DNA from 2 places in the Limnohabitans sp. 2KL-3 genome. Region 1 is predicted to be linked to the other one. Evidence: riboswitches for the same ligand, from Rfam matches in the RefSeq annotation. Region 1 holds a riboswitch; the other holds the start of a gene.
The links. Region 1 has a riboswitch for S-adenosylhomocysteine ahead of metH (methionine synthase). Riboswitches for the same ligand answer to the same signal wherever they lie in the genome.

Region 1 (7,889 bases):
GCTCCGGCCTGCCCAACACCTTTGTGCCCGGACGCAACTTGCTGTTCCTCACGCTCGCCGCCGCTTTGGCCTATCGCCGAGGTTTGCAAGTCATCGTCACAGGCGTGTGTGAGACCGATTTTTCGGGCTACCCCGACTGCCGCGACGACACCATGAAGGCCATGCAGGTGGCCCTGTCGCTGGGCATGGACCGCAAGCTGTTGATCGAAACGCCACTGATGTGGATCGACAAGGCGCAGACTTGGCAATTGGCACACGACCTGGGACAACAGGCTCAGCCCCAAGGGGGCGGCCAAGCGCTGGTGGACTTGATCGTGGAACACACCCACACCTGTTACCTGGGCGAGCGCACGCAACACCACGACTGGGGCTATGGCTGCGGCCAATGCCCGGCATGTCAGCTCAGGGCAGCAGGATTTTCTCGCTGGGCATCCACCACCGCTTGAAGTCGTCCAGTGCTTCCCAAGTGTTCCTGTTGATGCAGGAACACCCTCATCCACGGTGACCATGTGTCGTGGCCTGAAACGGCATCACCCCACAGTACAAGGTCACACATTTTGGCAACAGCCTGCGGAGGCTTCTGCCGCTTGGCGCTGCGGTTTTACAGATTCGGTGCCAGCAAACGCTGCAGGGCTTTGACCTCCACGCCGCTGCGCTGGGCCAAGTCCTGCACCTGGTCGTCACCCACTTTGCCCACGCTGAAGTACTGCGCCTCGGGGTGCGCGATGTAGAAACCGCTCACGCTGGCCGCAGGCGTCATGGCCAGGCTTTCGGTCAGGCCCATGCCGATGTCCTGACATTGCAGCACGTCGAACATGGCTTGTTTGGCGCTGTGATCAGGGCAGGCGGGGTAGCCGGGTGCGGGGCGGATGCCCTGGTATTTTTCAGCGATCAGGTCTTCGTTGCTCAGCGACTCGGTTGTCGCGTAACCCCACAGGTCGGTGCGCACTTTTTTGTGCAGGCACTCGGCCAGAGCTTCGGCCAGGCGGTCGGCCAGGGACTTGAGCATGATGGCGCTGTAGTCGTCGTGTGCGGCTTCAAAGGCTGCTGCGCGTTTGTCGGCACCAATGCCTGCGGTGACTGCGAACACGCCCACATGGTCTGGCGCTGTGCCTTGCGGCGCGACGAAGTCGGCCAGGCAGCGGCTGGGGCGCATGACGCCTTCAATTCGTTGCTTTTCTGTTTGTTGACGCAGGCCGCGCCAGGTCATGGCGACTTGGCTGCGCGATGCATCGGTGTAAAGCGCTATGTCGTCATCGTTCACCGTATTGGCGGGGTACAGGCCCAGCACGGCGTTGGCCGTGACCCAGCGGCCGTCGATGATTTTTTGCAACATGGCTTGGCCATCTGCATACACCTTGCGCGCCTGCTCGCCCACGACTTCGTCATCCAGGATGGCGGGGAAAGGTCCGGCCAAGTCCCAGGTCTGAAAGAAGGGGCCCCAGTCGATGTACTGCGCGATCTCGGCCAGGTCGTAGTTTTTGAACACACGGCGACCAATGAACTTGGGCGCGGCGGGCACGCCTTGGGACCAGTCGATGGGCGTCTTGTTGGCGCGGGCTTGGGCCAGCGTCCACATCGGTGTTTGTTTTTTGTTGGCGTGCTGCTCGCGCACCTTGGCGTAATCGGTGTTCAGGTCGGCGATGAACTTGGCCGCTTGCTCGGACAGCAAACCCTGCGCCACACCCACGCTGCGCGACGCATCGGGCACATAGACCACAGGGCCTGAGTAGTTGGGCGCGATTTTCACGGCGGTGTGCACACGGCTGCAAGTGGCGCCGCCAATCAGCAAGGGCATTTGGCGTTCGCGGAAATACGGGTCTTTTTCCATCTCGGCCGCCACGTACTGCATCTCTTCGAGGCTGGGCGTGATCAGGCCCGACAGACCAATGATGTCGGCGTTTTCTTCTTTGGCCTTGGCCAGGATCTCGTGGCAGGGCACCATCACGCCCATGTTGACCACTTCAAAGTTGTTGCACTGCAAAACCACCGTGACGATGTTTTTGCCGATGTCGTGCACATCACCTTTGACGGTGGCGATCACGATCTTTCCCTTGGCTTTCACGTCTTCGCCTGCGGCTTCTTGTGCGAGTTTTTCTGCTTCGATGTAGGGCAGCAAATGCGCCACGGCCTGCTTCATCACGCGGGCACTTTTCACCACCTGTGGCAAGAACATCTTGCCCTGGCCGAAGAGGTCACCGACCACGTTCATGCCATCCATCAACGGGCCTTCGATGACATGCAAGGGGCGACCGCCCTTGGCCAGAATCTCGCGATACGCCTCTTCTGTATCGTCGCTGATGAAGTCGGTGATCCCATGCACCAAAGAATGTGACAAACGCTGCGCCACGCTCACGGGCGCATCGGTCGTGCCGCGCCAGGCCAGCTTGGTGGTCTCATCTTTGGCTGCGCCTTTGGCGCTGTCGGCCACTTCGACCAAACGCTCACCTGCATCGGGGCGGCGGTTCAGCACCACGTCTTCGACCCGCTCGCGCAGCGTGGGCTCCAGGTCGTCGTACACGCCGACCATGCCCGCGTTCACGATGCCCATGTCCATGCCGGCTTTGATCGCGTGGTACAGGAACACGGTGTGAATCGCTTCGCGCACCGGGTCGTTGCCCCGGAAACTGAAGGACACGTTGGACACACCGCCCGACACCTTGGCACCCGGCAGGTTCTGCTTGATCCAGCGCGTGGCTTCGATGAAGTCGACGGCGTAGTTGTTGTGCTCTTCGATGCCGGTGGCGATGGCAAAAATGTTGGGGTCAAAAATGATGTCTTCGGGCGGGAAGCCCACCTCATCGACCAGCACACGGTAAGCGCGTTCGCAAATCTCGATCTTGCGTTCGTAGGTGTCGGCCTGGCCTTTTTCATCAAACGCCATGACCACAGCGGCCGCGCCATAGCGCTTGACCAGCTTGGCCTGGCGCTTGAACTCATCCAAACCTTCTTTCATGCTGATCGAGTTGACGATGCCCTTGCCCTGGATGCAGCGCAGACCGGCTTCGATCACCGTCCACTTGCTCGAATCCACCATCACCGGCACGCGGGCGATGTCGGGCTCACCGGCCATCAGGTTCAAAAACCGCACCATGGCCGCCTGGCTGTCGAGCATGGCCTCGTCCATGTTCACGTCGATGACCTGCGCACCGTTTTCGACCTGCTGACGCGCCACGGCCAAAGCCTGCTCGTACTCGCCATTCAAAATCATGCGGGCAAAGGCCTTGGAGCCGGTCACGTTGGTGCGCTCACCCACATTGACAAACAGGGCACCGGTGCCGATGGAGACAGGCTCCAGACCGGACAACTTCATGGGAGGAACAGACAGGATTTCAGACGCGACAACAGACACAGGCTCACCTTAGGCATTCAGGTGAGCGTCGTTGTGCAAGATCATTCAGACATTGAACGGCCCCAAGCCTGACCTGCTGCGCCTTGACGGCGGCGGGCTGCAACGCTCCTTGGGAAGCTGGGATTTTAAGGCTTGTTGATTCTTAAGCCCTTGATGAATAGAGCAATCCGTCAGGATGCGGGATTGAATATCGTTGACGTCAAGACACACCTGGCAGCGCCGAGAGCCTTAATCCTTGTCTAAATACATCCATATTCGGACATCTAGACATCAATTAAATCAACAACTTAGTCTCGAAAAACGAATTTTCTTAGCTAAAGGCTAATCTAATTTTTCAACTTTTAGACAAGAACCAGACCGCCGCAGATCGAGGGCCTTCACAATCAATGATCTGGGCTCGCTTCATGGCTTGGAGTAAATTTTTCACCTTGTTGGCTTTTTGCTCCGGGGTCAACACAGCCGCCAATTTGTTCGTCAACAGTTCGTCAAAATCAGTCCGTTTGGCCTGTTTATATTTGCGCAAGTACCCAACCACCAACTGCTGGTAATGCTGGTCGTCAAGCCCACGGTTGTGGATGTAACGTGCTTTTTGACCCGCAGCATCGGCCACCTTGGCAGAAATAAACAACTTCGGCGCACGGCCTTCGACCAAGCCCAATTCGCGCAACAGCTTGATTTCTCTGGTCGCCAAGGCATGTCCCTTTTGGACTTTGTCCAGCAACAACACATGCTGCAAGCTCAAATCGGTTCGTGCCATCAAGGCTCGCGCAAACTTGGCATCCATCATGCGCCCAGCCAGCGTCAACTCTACACGGGGATGACCTTGGGGGCTGGTGTCAAACGCGTAATCCGGCAGGGGGAAAAACCGCTCACGTTGGGTCACGAACATGCGGCGAATGCCACTGCCAGCTTGTTCGATCATGCGCAAGCGGATCATGCCGTCAATCAACCATTGGTTGCGGTAATGCTCTGGCGGTGACTGATGCTCCAGCATCCATTCCACACTCTGTGGAATGAACTCCCCCAAATTAGTCAGCACCAAACGGTCCGCGTGTTCCACGACATTGATCTTGCCACCCAACAAATAGTCTTGATGGGCCACGCAGTTATGAAGCGCTTCCCGGACCACCCACGCATCGTATTGCTGCACGGGTGTGGGAAAAAGTGTTCCGTCCGGCAGGTGATCCACAGTTTCATTGCGAATACGCCCAAAGACCCGGTCCGTCGCCAGCAAAAATGGAATCCCAAAAGGGTAAGACGGTGACGAAGTGCTGTTGGCATCACGCGAGATCCAGTGAATCTTCGCATCCACCGGCGACAGAAAATGCGCAGCCTCGTCTTTGCCCAACAGCAACAAAGCCGACCGCGTGATCCGCCCCTGCTTGGTGATGCGCGCTTTGTTCAGCAGGGTCACATCACTCAAGCCAGCCACCTCGGCGCGGATGGCCTCGTACCTGCGTGCATCGGGCTCACCACGAATACAAAATTCTGTGTAACGCTGACGGGCGGCGATCACCGCCTCAGGGTCCAGATCACTCCAGGTAGCCCCCGGCACCACCTCGCCAGTCCAATCCTCTTTCAAGCCCAGTTGAGCCCACAACCTGGCCTCTTTGTCAGGCTGCTCTGCCAACTTGACCTTGTGGCTGTCGATGCGGATGTACCGGACATTCTTGAATGCAACAGGCGCACTGCGGGCGGGGTGAATCTCCAGCAAAACGACACGACCATTGGGGTGTGATAGTTCGTGGAAATGGAAGTCGGCACGGGGTTGCGTCAAATACTGCAGCCACATGACCAAGGCCTGATTGCCACTGCCTTTGTCCGATCTGACTTTCTGACTGAAGGGATCAAATGTGGTGCCCTTCACCTCACGGGTGGTGTCATCAACGCCCCAAATCAGCCAGGCACGCTCATGCCCCTCCAAGGCTGCCGCGTTGGCAAGGGCAGAGATGTATTCACCAATGACCTCCGCATGATCCCAGTTGGACTTGAATTCAAGGGTCGCCCGCTCACGCGATTGGGTGAGTAAGTTCTGAAGCACAACAAGCATGGTGGTGTCACGCATGTCGCTCTCGGTGAGTTGTTTTTTGTCCAAGCTGGGGCTCGTGGTGGGGAGTTGGTGGCTTTTATGGCGAAAAGCTATTTTTAATCAATTTGTGTGCTTTTTGGCCTCACCTGTTCAATTGCCAGATCGAAAGAAGCAAAAAAGCCGTGGTGAAACTGGTTCACCACGGCTTTTATTGGCGCCCTTGACGGGCACGCCCGATCAGTACTGCTTGTAAGGCAAGAACTTGCCCGACAGCACCACGTTCACGCGGTCGCCCTTGGGGTCGGGCTGGCGCACGATGTCCATGCTGAAGTCGATGGCGCTCATGATGCCGTCGCCAAACTCTTCGTGGATCAGTTCCTTGATGGTGGTGCCGTAGACGCTGACGATTTCGTACCAGCGGTAGATCAGCGGGTCGGTAGGCACCTGGCTGGGCAGTGAGCCTTTGTAGGGCACGACTTGCAGCCACTTGATCTCGTCGGCCGTCAGACCAAAGATCTTGCCGATGATTTTGGCTTGCTTGGCGTCAAAGGTCATTTGGCCCAGGCACCCGGCGGTGACCCACTCCTTGGACAAGCCGACTTTTTCGGCGACGTCGCTCCACTTGATGCCTTTGGCCACTTTGGTGGAGATGATTTTTTCGGTGACTTCTAAACGGTTCATGAAAGACCTCTTGAGAGGGGGGTTGATGAAAATTTGGGGGGAACAATTCAATGGGCTTTGGCGCGTGACACCAAAAAGTCGACGATGTGGTTGCGCATGTCGTAGTAGCCCGGCAGGTGGTGCAGCTGGGCGCGGGTCCGTTCGCGTGGCAGCGGGTTGACCACCACTTCGGCGAGGCCACCGGGCACATAACTGCCACCCGACTCGTTGCCGTTGCTCATGAGCACGATGCGGTCCGACAGCAAAATCGCTTCGTCCACGTCGTGTGTGATCATGAACACCGTCTGTTGCGTCTGGCGCACGATGGTCATCAGTTCGTCTTGAATCGTGCCGCGCGTCAATGCGTCCAGCGCGCCAAAGGGCTCGTCGAGCAGCAGCATCTTGGGCTGAATGGCAAAGGCTCTGGCAATGCCCACGCGCTGCTTCATACCGCCCGACAGTTGGCTGGGTTTTTTGTCGATGGCGTGCAGCAGGCCCACCATGCCCACATGCTTTTCCACATGCACATTGACCTGAGGTGTTTTCCATTCAGGCCACTTGGACTTGACGGCGAACGCGATGTTTTGCCGCACGGTGAGCCAAGGCATGAGGGCGTGGCTTTGGAACACCACGCCGCGCTCCAGGCTGGGGCCCGCGATCTCGCGGCCGTCCATGAAGGCATGGCCTTCAGTGGCCGTGTCCAGGCCTGCCAACACGTTCAAGATGGTGGTCTTGCCGCAGCCCGAGTGGCCGATGATGCAAACGAACTCGCCTTTGTCGATGGTGAAGGACACGTCCGAAAACACCGGCTTGTCACTTTGGTAGGCCTTGCCCAGTTTTTCAATTTTGAGGAAAGCGTTCATGGCTTTGGCCTTGGGTTGGGGTGCAAAAATTTCTGTGGGCAAAGGCGCGATCAGCTCGCGGTCGCTGGTGTCACTCCACATAGGTCACCGCCTTTTGCACCTGGGCAAAGGCCAGGTCCAACAACATGCCCACCACCCCAATCACCAGCACCGCAAAGATCACATTCACCAGCGACAGGTTGTTCCACTCGTTCCACACAAAGTAGCCCACGCCTGTGCCGCCCACCAGCATCTCGGCGGCCACGATCACCAGCCAGGCAATGCCCATGCTGATGCGCATGCCGGTCACGATGGTGGGCGCTGCGGCAGGCAAGATGACCAAGAAGGCTTTGCGCAGCGGTTGGACTTCCAGCGTGCTGGCCACGTTGAGCCATTCGCGCTTGACCGCAGCCACACCAAAGGCGGTGTTGATGAGCATGGGCCAGACCGAGCAGATGAAGATGACGAAAATGCCGCTGACTTCGGAGTCTTTGAGCGTATACAGCGCCAGCGGCATCCACGCCAGCGGGCTGATGGGTTTGAGCACCTGGATGAAAGGGTCAAACGCCTTGCGCATGAGGGGCGACATGCCGATCATGAAGCCCACCGGCAGCGCCACCAACACGGCCAAGAAAAAGCCCAGCGCCACACGACCCAGCGAATGCGCCAACTGAATGCCGATGCCTTTGTCGTTGGGGCCTTTGTCGTAAAACGGATCGGCCAGGTGCCCCAGCATGGCTTTGCCTACTTCCAGGGGTGGCGGAAAGCCTGTGGTTTTGACTGCGCCTGGGTCCTTGCCCATCATCTTCTGGTACTCGATCTCGTCGGCTGTCATGCCCGCCTTGGCAGCGCCAGCCACCGTGGGCGCGGTGGCCGACAGCTGCCATGCGCCCAAAAAAACCAGGAACATGAGCAGCGAGACCATGGCCGCGCGCAAATTGAGGTGCGTGGTTTTCATGTGCCTTAGCCCATCTTGTTGATCGCAAAGCTCTTGATGTAGTCCTCG
Region 2 (7,889 bases), on a different contig from region 1:
GCGATCAAGCCTCGCAGACCACCACCCATCGCCCCGGGGGCGGGGCTCCTACAAAAAGGCAGTCAGCCAGTGACCATGAAACTGGGCTCCCACATTCCCCCTGTAGAAGCGACGCCCTCGTCGCGATCAAGCCTCGCAGACCACCACCCATCGCCCCGGGGGCGGGGCTCCTACAAACAGGCAGTCAACCATGCCCCTGTAACTGGGCTCCCACAGTCCCCCTGTAGGCGCGACGCCCTCGTCGCGATCAAGCCTTGCAGACCACCACCCAGACAAAAACGCTCAAGTGGCAAGGCCCCCATCGCTGCCTGAATCGACGGCTGTGCGGACCAAATAGGCCCACAAATCTTGCACCGAGCGACCTGCCAAGGGCTTGTGGCGTGACTTTTCGCGGTAAGCCCGCACCTCCATGGTCAGCACCATGGGCGGTTCGTGCGGCAAAAAAGCACGCACCAAAGCACCCGACTCCAATTCCTTGGTCACCGCACTTTGCGGCAAAAACGCCAGACCATGGCCCTCAAGCGCCATGCCCTTCAAACCCTCGGCCATGTCGGTCTCGTACACACGGTCCACATGAATCACCGTGCCCGATTGCTTCAACATCCAATCGGTCACCGCCCCCAAATAAGCCCCAGGGGCATAACCCAAATAGGGCAAAGGCCTGGCACTGCTGCCGGGCAAACGAAACAAAGGCTCACCCGCTGCATCGGCCTTCACGTAAGGGGCCATCTCCTCGTGGCCCAGCACCACCATGTCGTAGCGCTCAGGGTCCAGCTGCAAGGGCTGTGAGGGGTGGTGATAAGCGATCAACACATCGCAGCCCCCTTCCACCAAACGCATGGCGGCATCGTGCACATTCAAGGCCATGAGCCGGGTTTTGATGGGCCCAAAACCCTCGCGCAAACGTGCCAACCAAGCAGGAAAAAAGGTCAACGCCAATGTGTGCGGCACCGCGAACTCCAGCACATCCTGCCCCGCACTGGCATGGCTGCGCAGCATGGCGCGGGTGGTCTGCAAGGACTGCAGCAACTCCAAGGCTTGCCCGTACAAAGTCTCCCCGGCGGGGGTCAAGCTGGTGGGGTAAGAGCTGCGGTCCACCAAATCTGCCCCAGCCCAGGCCTCCAGCGACTGGATGCGCCGGGAAAACGCCGGTTGCGTGACGTGCCGCAACTGCGCCGAACGGCTGAAACTGCGCGTTTCGGCCAAACTCACAAAATCTTCCAACCATTTCGTTTCCATGGCGCGATTATGGTTGAGCGTTGGGGCGTTGGGCCTTTGGGGCTTTGTAGGAGCGACGCCCTCGTCGCGATCAAGCCTCGCAGACCACCACTCATCGCCCCGGGGGCGGGGCTCCTACAAACAGGCAGGCAGCCAGTGACCCTGATGCATGGCTCTACATTTCCCCTGTAGGAGCGACGCCCTCGTCGCGATCAAGCCTCGCAGACCACCACTCATCGCCCCGGGGGCGGGGCTCCTACAAACAGGCAGTCAGCCGGTGACCCTGATGCATGGCTTCACATTTACCCTGTAGGAGCGACGCCCTCGTCGCGATCAAGCCTCGCAGACCACACCCCATCGCCCCGGGGGCGGGGCTCCTACACAGAGGCCGTCAGCCAGTGACCTGAGGGTGGCGCTTTTACAAATTGCAGCGGCGCACGATCTCGGCGGTGGAGGCGCTTTGGTTCATGGTGTAGAAGTGAATGGCGGGCACGCCGCCGTTGATGAGTTGCTCGCACAGGTCACTCACCACATCCAGGCCAAAGGCCTTGATGGACTCCACATCATCGCCATAGCCTTGCAAACGCAAGCGGATCCAACGCGGGATCTCGGCACCACAAGCGTCGGAAAAACGCAGCAGCTGCGAGGAACTGGTGATGGGCATGATGCCGGGCACCACGGGCACGTCCACGCCGAGTTTGTAGGCATCGTCTACAAAGCGGAAGTAGGCATCGCTGTTGTAAAAATATTGGGTGATGGCCGAGTTAGCACCGGCCTTGACCTTGGTGGCAAATGCTTGCAAGTCGGACTCGGGCGACTTGGCTTGGGGGTGGATTTCGGGGTAAGCCGCCACTTCGATGTGGAAATCGTCACCCGTCTCGGCCCGGATAAAGGCCACCAGATCGCTGGCGTAGTGGAACTCGCCACCTGCGCCATAGCCGCTGGGCAAGTCGCCGCGCAAAGCCACCAAGCGCTTGACCCCCATGGCCTTGAGCGTGGCCAGCTCTTCGCGCACCGAAGCCTTGGTCGCGCCAATGCACGAAAAGTGCGAAGCGGCTGCGACACCCTCGCTCAGGATGGCGCTCACGGTGGAAAAGGTGCCCTCTTGCGTCGACCCGCCTGCGCCGTAAGTGACCGAGCAAAACTCAGGCTTCAGGGCGTACAACTTTTCGCGCACGCCGCGCAGATTTTCTGCACCTTCGGGCGTTTTGGGTGGAAAAAATTCCAAGCTGATGGGCAGTTTCAAACCAGACATCACAACACCTTCAAAAATTCAATAGTCGTTGGCCTTGGCATAGGCCTTGGCGGCCAGATCGGCCTCGTGCGCCACACGGGTGGCCTCGCGAGCGGGCAAAACGACCGCCGGGTCGGGCCAGCAGGCCTGCACAAAAAATTCATGGTTGCCGTCACCCCCCGCAATCGGGCTGTCCAGCCAGGCGGTGACCTTCATGCCCAGCTCGGTCAAAGCCGTGCGCACGCGGTTTTCGATGAAGGGAAAATGCGTGTCGCCTTTCACGATGCCGCCCTTGCCCACCTGACCGGGTTGCAATTCAAACTGGGGTTTGACCAGCATCAGCAATTGGCCTGTGGGTTTGAGCAAATGCACCACGCCCGGCAGCACCAGCGTGAGCGAGATGAACGACACATCGCCCACCATCAGGTCAAAGCCTTCCAGCGCATCGGGAATGCGTTCGTCACCGGGCTCCAGCTCGCGGGCATTCACGCCTTCGATGCAAATCACCCGTTCATCCTGGCTGATGCGCGGGTGCACCTGGGCATGGCCCACGTCAATGCCCACCACCTCGGCCGCGCCGTGCTGCAGCAAACAGTCGGTGAAACCGCCTGTGCTTTGGCCCACGTCCAGACAGCGCAAGCCGTCCACCTGCACACCCGTGGCCTTCAATGCGCCTTCGAGCTTGAGACCGCCACGCGAGACATAACGCGACTCGGCGTCGTCCAGCAACTCCAGGGCTGCGCTCTCGGGCACCTCGTCGCGGTTTTTGACGACGGTGCGCCACTGGCCGTCGGGCTGCTGCCACTTCACGCCCCCAGCAATGAGTCGCTGGGCTTGTGAGCGGGAGGCGGCCAAGCCACGTTCGACGAGAAGTTGGTCAATGCGCATGCGGTTGGATTCAGTCAAACAATGGTGGGAGGGATGTACGCGCGATGGTGCAGGATCAAGCATGTCGGGGCTAAAGCCACCGACCTACGGAGCGGCATCTGTAGGTCGGCGGGTTCAGCCCCGACGTGACGTCGCAAAAACACCACGAAGGCTGAACCCCTCAACCCACTCAGCGCATCAATAGCGGTAAGTGTCGGCCTTGTAAGGACCATTCTTGGACACGCCGATGTAAGACGCTTGCTCGTCGCTCAGCTCGGTCAGCATCGCGCCGACTTTCTTCAGGTGCAAACGGGCCACTTTCTCGTCCAAATGCTTGGGCAACACATAGACCTTGCCGGACTCGTATTGGTCTTGCTTGGTGAACAGCTCGATCTGGGCAATGGTCTGGTTGGCAAACGAAGACGACATCACAAAGCTGGGGTGGCCGGTGGCGCAACCCAGGTTCACCAGGCGGCCTTTGGCCAACAAGGTGATCTTCTTGCCATCGGGGAAGATGACGTGGTCGACTTGGGGCTTGATCTCGTCCCACTGGCACTTGTCCAGCGAAGCGACGTCGATTTCGTTGTCAAAGTGACCGATGTTGCAGACGATGGCTTCGTCTTTCATGGCGGCCATGTGCTCGTAGCGGATCACGTTCTTGTTGCCGGTGGCTGACACGAAGATGTCGCACTTGTCGGCGGCGTATTCCATGGTCACAACCTTGAAGCCTTCCATCGCGGCTTGCAGGGCGTTGATCGGGTCGATTTCGGTCACCCAGACTTGGGCGCTCAAGGCACGCAGGGCTTGGGCCGAACCCTTGCCCACGTCACCGTAACCGGCCACCACAGCCACTTTGCCGGCGATCATCACGTCGGTGGCGCGTTTGATGGAGTCGACCAAGGATTCACGGCAGCCGTACAGGTTGTCGAACTTGCTCTTGGTCACCGAGTCGTTCACGTTGATGGCGCGGAACATCAGGCTGCCTTTGGCGGCCATTTCGTTCAGGCGCAGCACGCCGGTGGTGGTCTCTTCGGTCACGCCAATGATGTGCGCACCCTTGCGGCTGTACCAGGTGGGGTCCACAGCCAGCTTGGCCTTGATGGCGTTGAACAGGCAGGTCTCTTCTTCGCTGGTGGGGTTGGCGATCAAGGACGCGTCGGTTTCGGCGCGCTTGCCCAGGTGCATGAGCAGCGTGGCGTCGCCGCCGTCGTCCAAGATCATGTTGGGGCCTTCGCCGGGCGTGCCTGCGGGGCCAAAGTCAAAAATGCGGTGGGTGTAATCCCAATAGTCGGCCAGGGTCTCGCCCTTGATGGCAAAAACGGGCGTGCCCTTGGCGGCAATCGCCGCAGCGGCGTGGTCTTGGGTCGAGAAGATGTTGCAAGAAGCCCAACGCACGTCAGCGCCCAGGGCTTGCAGGGTCTCGATCAGCACGGCCGTCTGGATGGTCATGTGCAGCGAGCCGGTGATGCGAGCGCCCTTCAAGGGCTGCGCTGCGTTGAACTCTTCGCGGATGGCCATCAGGCCGGGCATTTCGGTCTCGGCGATTTTGATTTCTTTGCGGCCCCAATCGGCCAGGCCGATGTCGGCAATCACGCAATCAGCGTTAACGGTGGAAGGCATACGTGCATTCATGAGAAAAGCTCCAAAGCAATGTGAAAAAGCCACACGCATGGATGAAAGCACTGAATGGAAGGTACAGGCTCACCGCACGTCGTGTGGATGAGCGTCGTTGCTGTTTGAAGGTTCCGAGCCTCACGCCTGCTGCCAGCTTTGGGGCTGGTGGGCGCTGCAACGCTCCTCGGAAGTTGCTGATTATAGCGAGCCGCTCACAGGGCTGCCGTGAACACGGTCCTGCAACGCAACACGCAGACTCTCGCTGAGGGCTGGCAGCTCTTGCACAATGGTTTGGTAAAGGATTTCGTGGGCGACCTGTTCATAACCGTGTGCCAGGATGTTGCGCAAACCAATCATTTGTCGCCAAGGAATTTGAGGAAATTGAACATTTGAATCCCCTATCCTGGCCGCAGCCTCACCCAAATTAATGAACAATTTCTCAACAGCGAGGCACAAAACTCTTTGACTTTGGAACTCTGTGGGACTCAAGCCCACAACCAAGGATTGCAGCTCCTCAGAAAAACCAAGCATGTCGGCCAAGTGCGCAGGTGCGCGGTCAGTGCTCATTGGTAAAGTAAACGCAATTGGGGCTCAATGGCCTTGCGTCTGAAGGGGTTGTTCAACACCGAGGGAAAAGCCAAATCCACGCTCTTTCCATCAAAGACCATGGACAGCTCATGTTGCATGTCCACCAGCGCAAAGCCTGTGGGGTATTGGTTGGGAATGAATTCGACCAACAAGTCGACATCGCTATCAGACCTTTCTTGCCCTTGCGCAGCCGATCCAAACATTTGCATGCGGCGAACCTTATAACGCCGACAAATATCGGCAATGAGGGCTTGCTGTTGAGGCGCGATGTTCATAAGCGATCATTATGAAACAGTTCAAACAGTGGCGAAAGTGGATGCCAACTGTGGGAGCCCCCCGGGCAATGGTTCGTGGCCTGCCAGGCTTTTCGCGACGAGGGCGTCGCTCCTACAAGGGGATTCACCTCACTCACAGCGCCCAGAAGGCACCCCCCTTGGCCCGTTAAAATCTCCCCCATCGCGGCCACCCTTGGCCGCCCGCTCAGCACCCCTGCGGTGCCACCCCGATCAGGACCCCCTTGTGACCTACGCCCACGAAACCCGGCGCCGCCGGACGTTTGCCATCATTTCCCACCCCGATGCCGGTAAAACCACGCTGACTGAAAAGCTCTTGCTGTTTTCGGGCGCGATCCAGATCGCCGGCTCGGTCAAGGCCCGCAAGGCCTCACGCCACGCCACGTCCGACTGGATGGAAATCGAAAAGCAGCGTGGCATCTCGGTGGCTTCGTCCGTGATGCAGATGCTCTACCGCGAGCACGTCATCAACCTGCTCGACACCCCCGGCCACAAAGATTTCAGCGAGGACACTTACCGCGTGCTCACGGCGGTGGACTCGGCGCTCATGGTCATTGACGCGGCCAACGGTGTGGAAGCGCAGACCCGCCGCCTGATCGAGGTCTGCCGTCAGCGCGACACGCCCATCATCACCTTCGTCAACAAAATGGACCGCGAAGTGCGCGACCCGCTCGACATCCTGGACGAAGTCGAGCGCGAGCTGGGCATGCCCTGCGTGCCCATGACCTGGCCCGTGGGCCAGGGCAAGAGCTTCGGCGGCATCATCAACCTGCGCACGCAGGCCATGACGGTGTTTGACTCGGGCAGCGAACGCCTGCCGCAAGACTTCGAAACCATCCCCCTGACCGAGCAAGCCCAATTGGCCGAGCGCTTTGGCCTGGAATGGCAAACCGCCATGGACAGCATGGAGCTGGCCACTGGCGCATCGCCCGCGTTTGACGAAGCGGCGTTCTTGGCGGGCAAACAAACGCCCGTGTTCTTTGGCTCCGGCGTGAACAACTTCGGTGTGATGGAAGTGCTGGACGCGCTGGTCGACCTGGCCCCCGCGCCCAAGCCCCGCACCAGCAATCTGCTGGTCAACAAACAGCCCGTGGTCAAAGAAATCCAGCCCGAAGACAGCGCGTTCTCGGGCGTGGTGTTCAAGGTGCAAGCCAATATGGACGCCAACCACCGCGACCGCATCGCCTTTGTGCGCATGGCGTCGGGCAAATACACACCCGGCATGAAGCTCAAGGTGCAGCGCACCGGCAAAGAGCTGCGGCCCACCAGCGTGGTGACCTTCATGAGCCAACGTCGCGAAGCTGTGGAAGAGGCCTTTGCAGGCGACATCATTGGCTTTACCACCCATGGCGGCGTGCAGCTGGGCGACACCATCACCGACGGCGCGAATTTGCAGTTCACCGGCCTGCCCTTCTTTGCGCCCGAACTCTTCATGACCGTGATCCTGAAGAACCCGCTGCGCACCAAACAACTGCAAACCGGCTTGGACCAGTTGGGCGAAGAAGGCGCGATCCAGGTCTTCAAACCCGAAATCGGTGGCCCCATGCTGCTGGGCGCGGTCGGTCAGCTGCAGTTTGAAGTGGTGCAACACCGCCTGAAAGCCGAATACGACTGCGATGTGCGATTGGAGGGCTGCCAGTACACCGGTGCTCGCTGGATCACGGCCGACACCCCGGCCGAGCTGCGCGAATTCACCAACGCCTACCCGCAACGCATGTCGCTGGACGCGGCAGGTACGCTGGCGTATTTGTGCACCAGCCCTTACGACGTGCGCCTGGCGCAAGAGCGCTTTCCCAAAATCCACTTCCACCCGCTGCGCGAGCATGCCGGGCTGTCCTTGGGCAGCGCAGGCTGAATGGGTTTGACCTTGGGCGTCTCCCTTGTGGGAGCGACGCCCCCGCCGCGATAAGCCTTGTGGACCACCAAGAATCGCCCGGAGGGCGGGGCTCCTACAAAAGGTTTTCATGAAACCACTTTCTGACTGGCATACGCCGCAAGGCCTCATTGGCGTCTTCACCGACATCGATGACACACTGACCACCGATGGCGCGATCACCCCCGATGCCTTGCAGGCC

Region 2: another riboswitch for S-adenosylhomocysteine. It lies ahead of ahcY (adenosylhomocysteinase); the one in region 1 lies ahead of metH (methionine synthase).

What each region holds. Positions count from the first base shown of each region.
Region 1 is NZ_CXON01000010.1:95,491-103,379, reverse strand. It holds gene queC (7-cyano-7-deazaguanine synthase QueC) at 1-446, shown strand, start outside; gene metH (methionine synthase) at 602-3,313, opposite strand; S-adenosyl-L-homocysteine riboswitch at 3,369-3,469, opposite strand; gene AMM41_RS13475 (RNA-binding domain-containing protein) at 3,687-5,417, opposite strand; gene cynS (cyanase) at 5,619-6,062, opposite strand; gene AMM41_RS13465 (ABC transporter ATP-binding protein) at 6,110-6,985, opposite strand; gene ntrB (nitrate ABC transporter permease) at 6,975-7,841, opposite strand; gene AMM41_RS13455 (CmpA/NrtA family ABC transporter substrate-binding protein) at 7,847-7,889, opposite strand, start outside.
Region 2 is NZ_CXON01000033.1:8,239-16,127, reverse strand. It holds gene AMM41_RS20830 (LysR substrate-binding domain-containing protein) at 283-1,239, opposite strand; gene metF (methylenetetrahydrofolate reductase [NAD(P)H]) at 1,637-2,473, opposite strand; gene AMM41_RS20820 (TlyA family RNA methyltransferase) at 2,492-3,340, opposite strand; gene ahcY (adenosylhomocysteinase) at 3,518-4,951, opposite strand; S-adenosyl-L-homocysteine riboswitch at 5,034-5,125, opposite strand; gene AMM41_RS20810 (HepT-like ribonuclease domain-containing protein) at 5,132-5,464, opposite strand; gene AMM41_RS20805 (nucleotidyltransferase family protein) at 5,497-5,796, opposite strand; gene AMM41_RS20800 (peptide chain release factor 3) at 6,041-7,669, shown strand; gene AMM41_RS20795 (HAD-IIB family hydrolase) at 7,779-7,889, shown strand, end outside.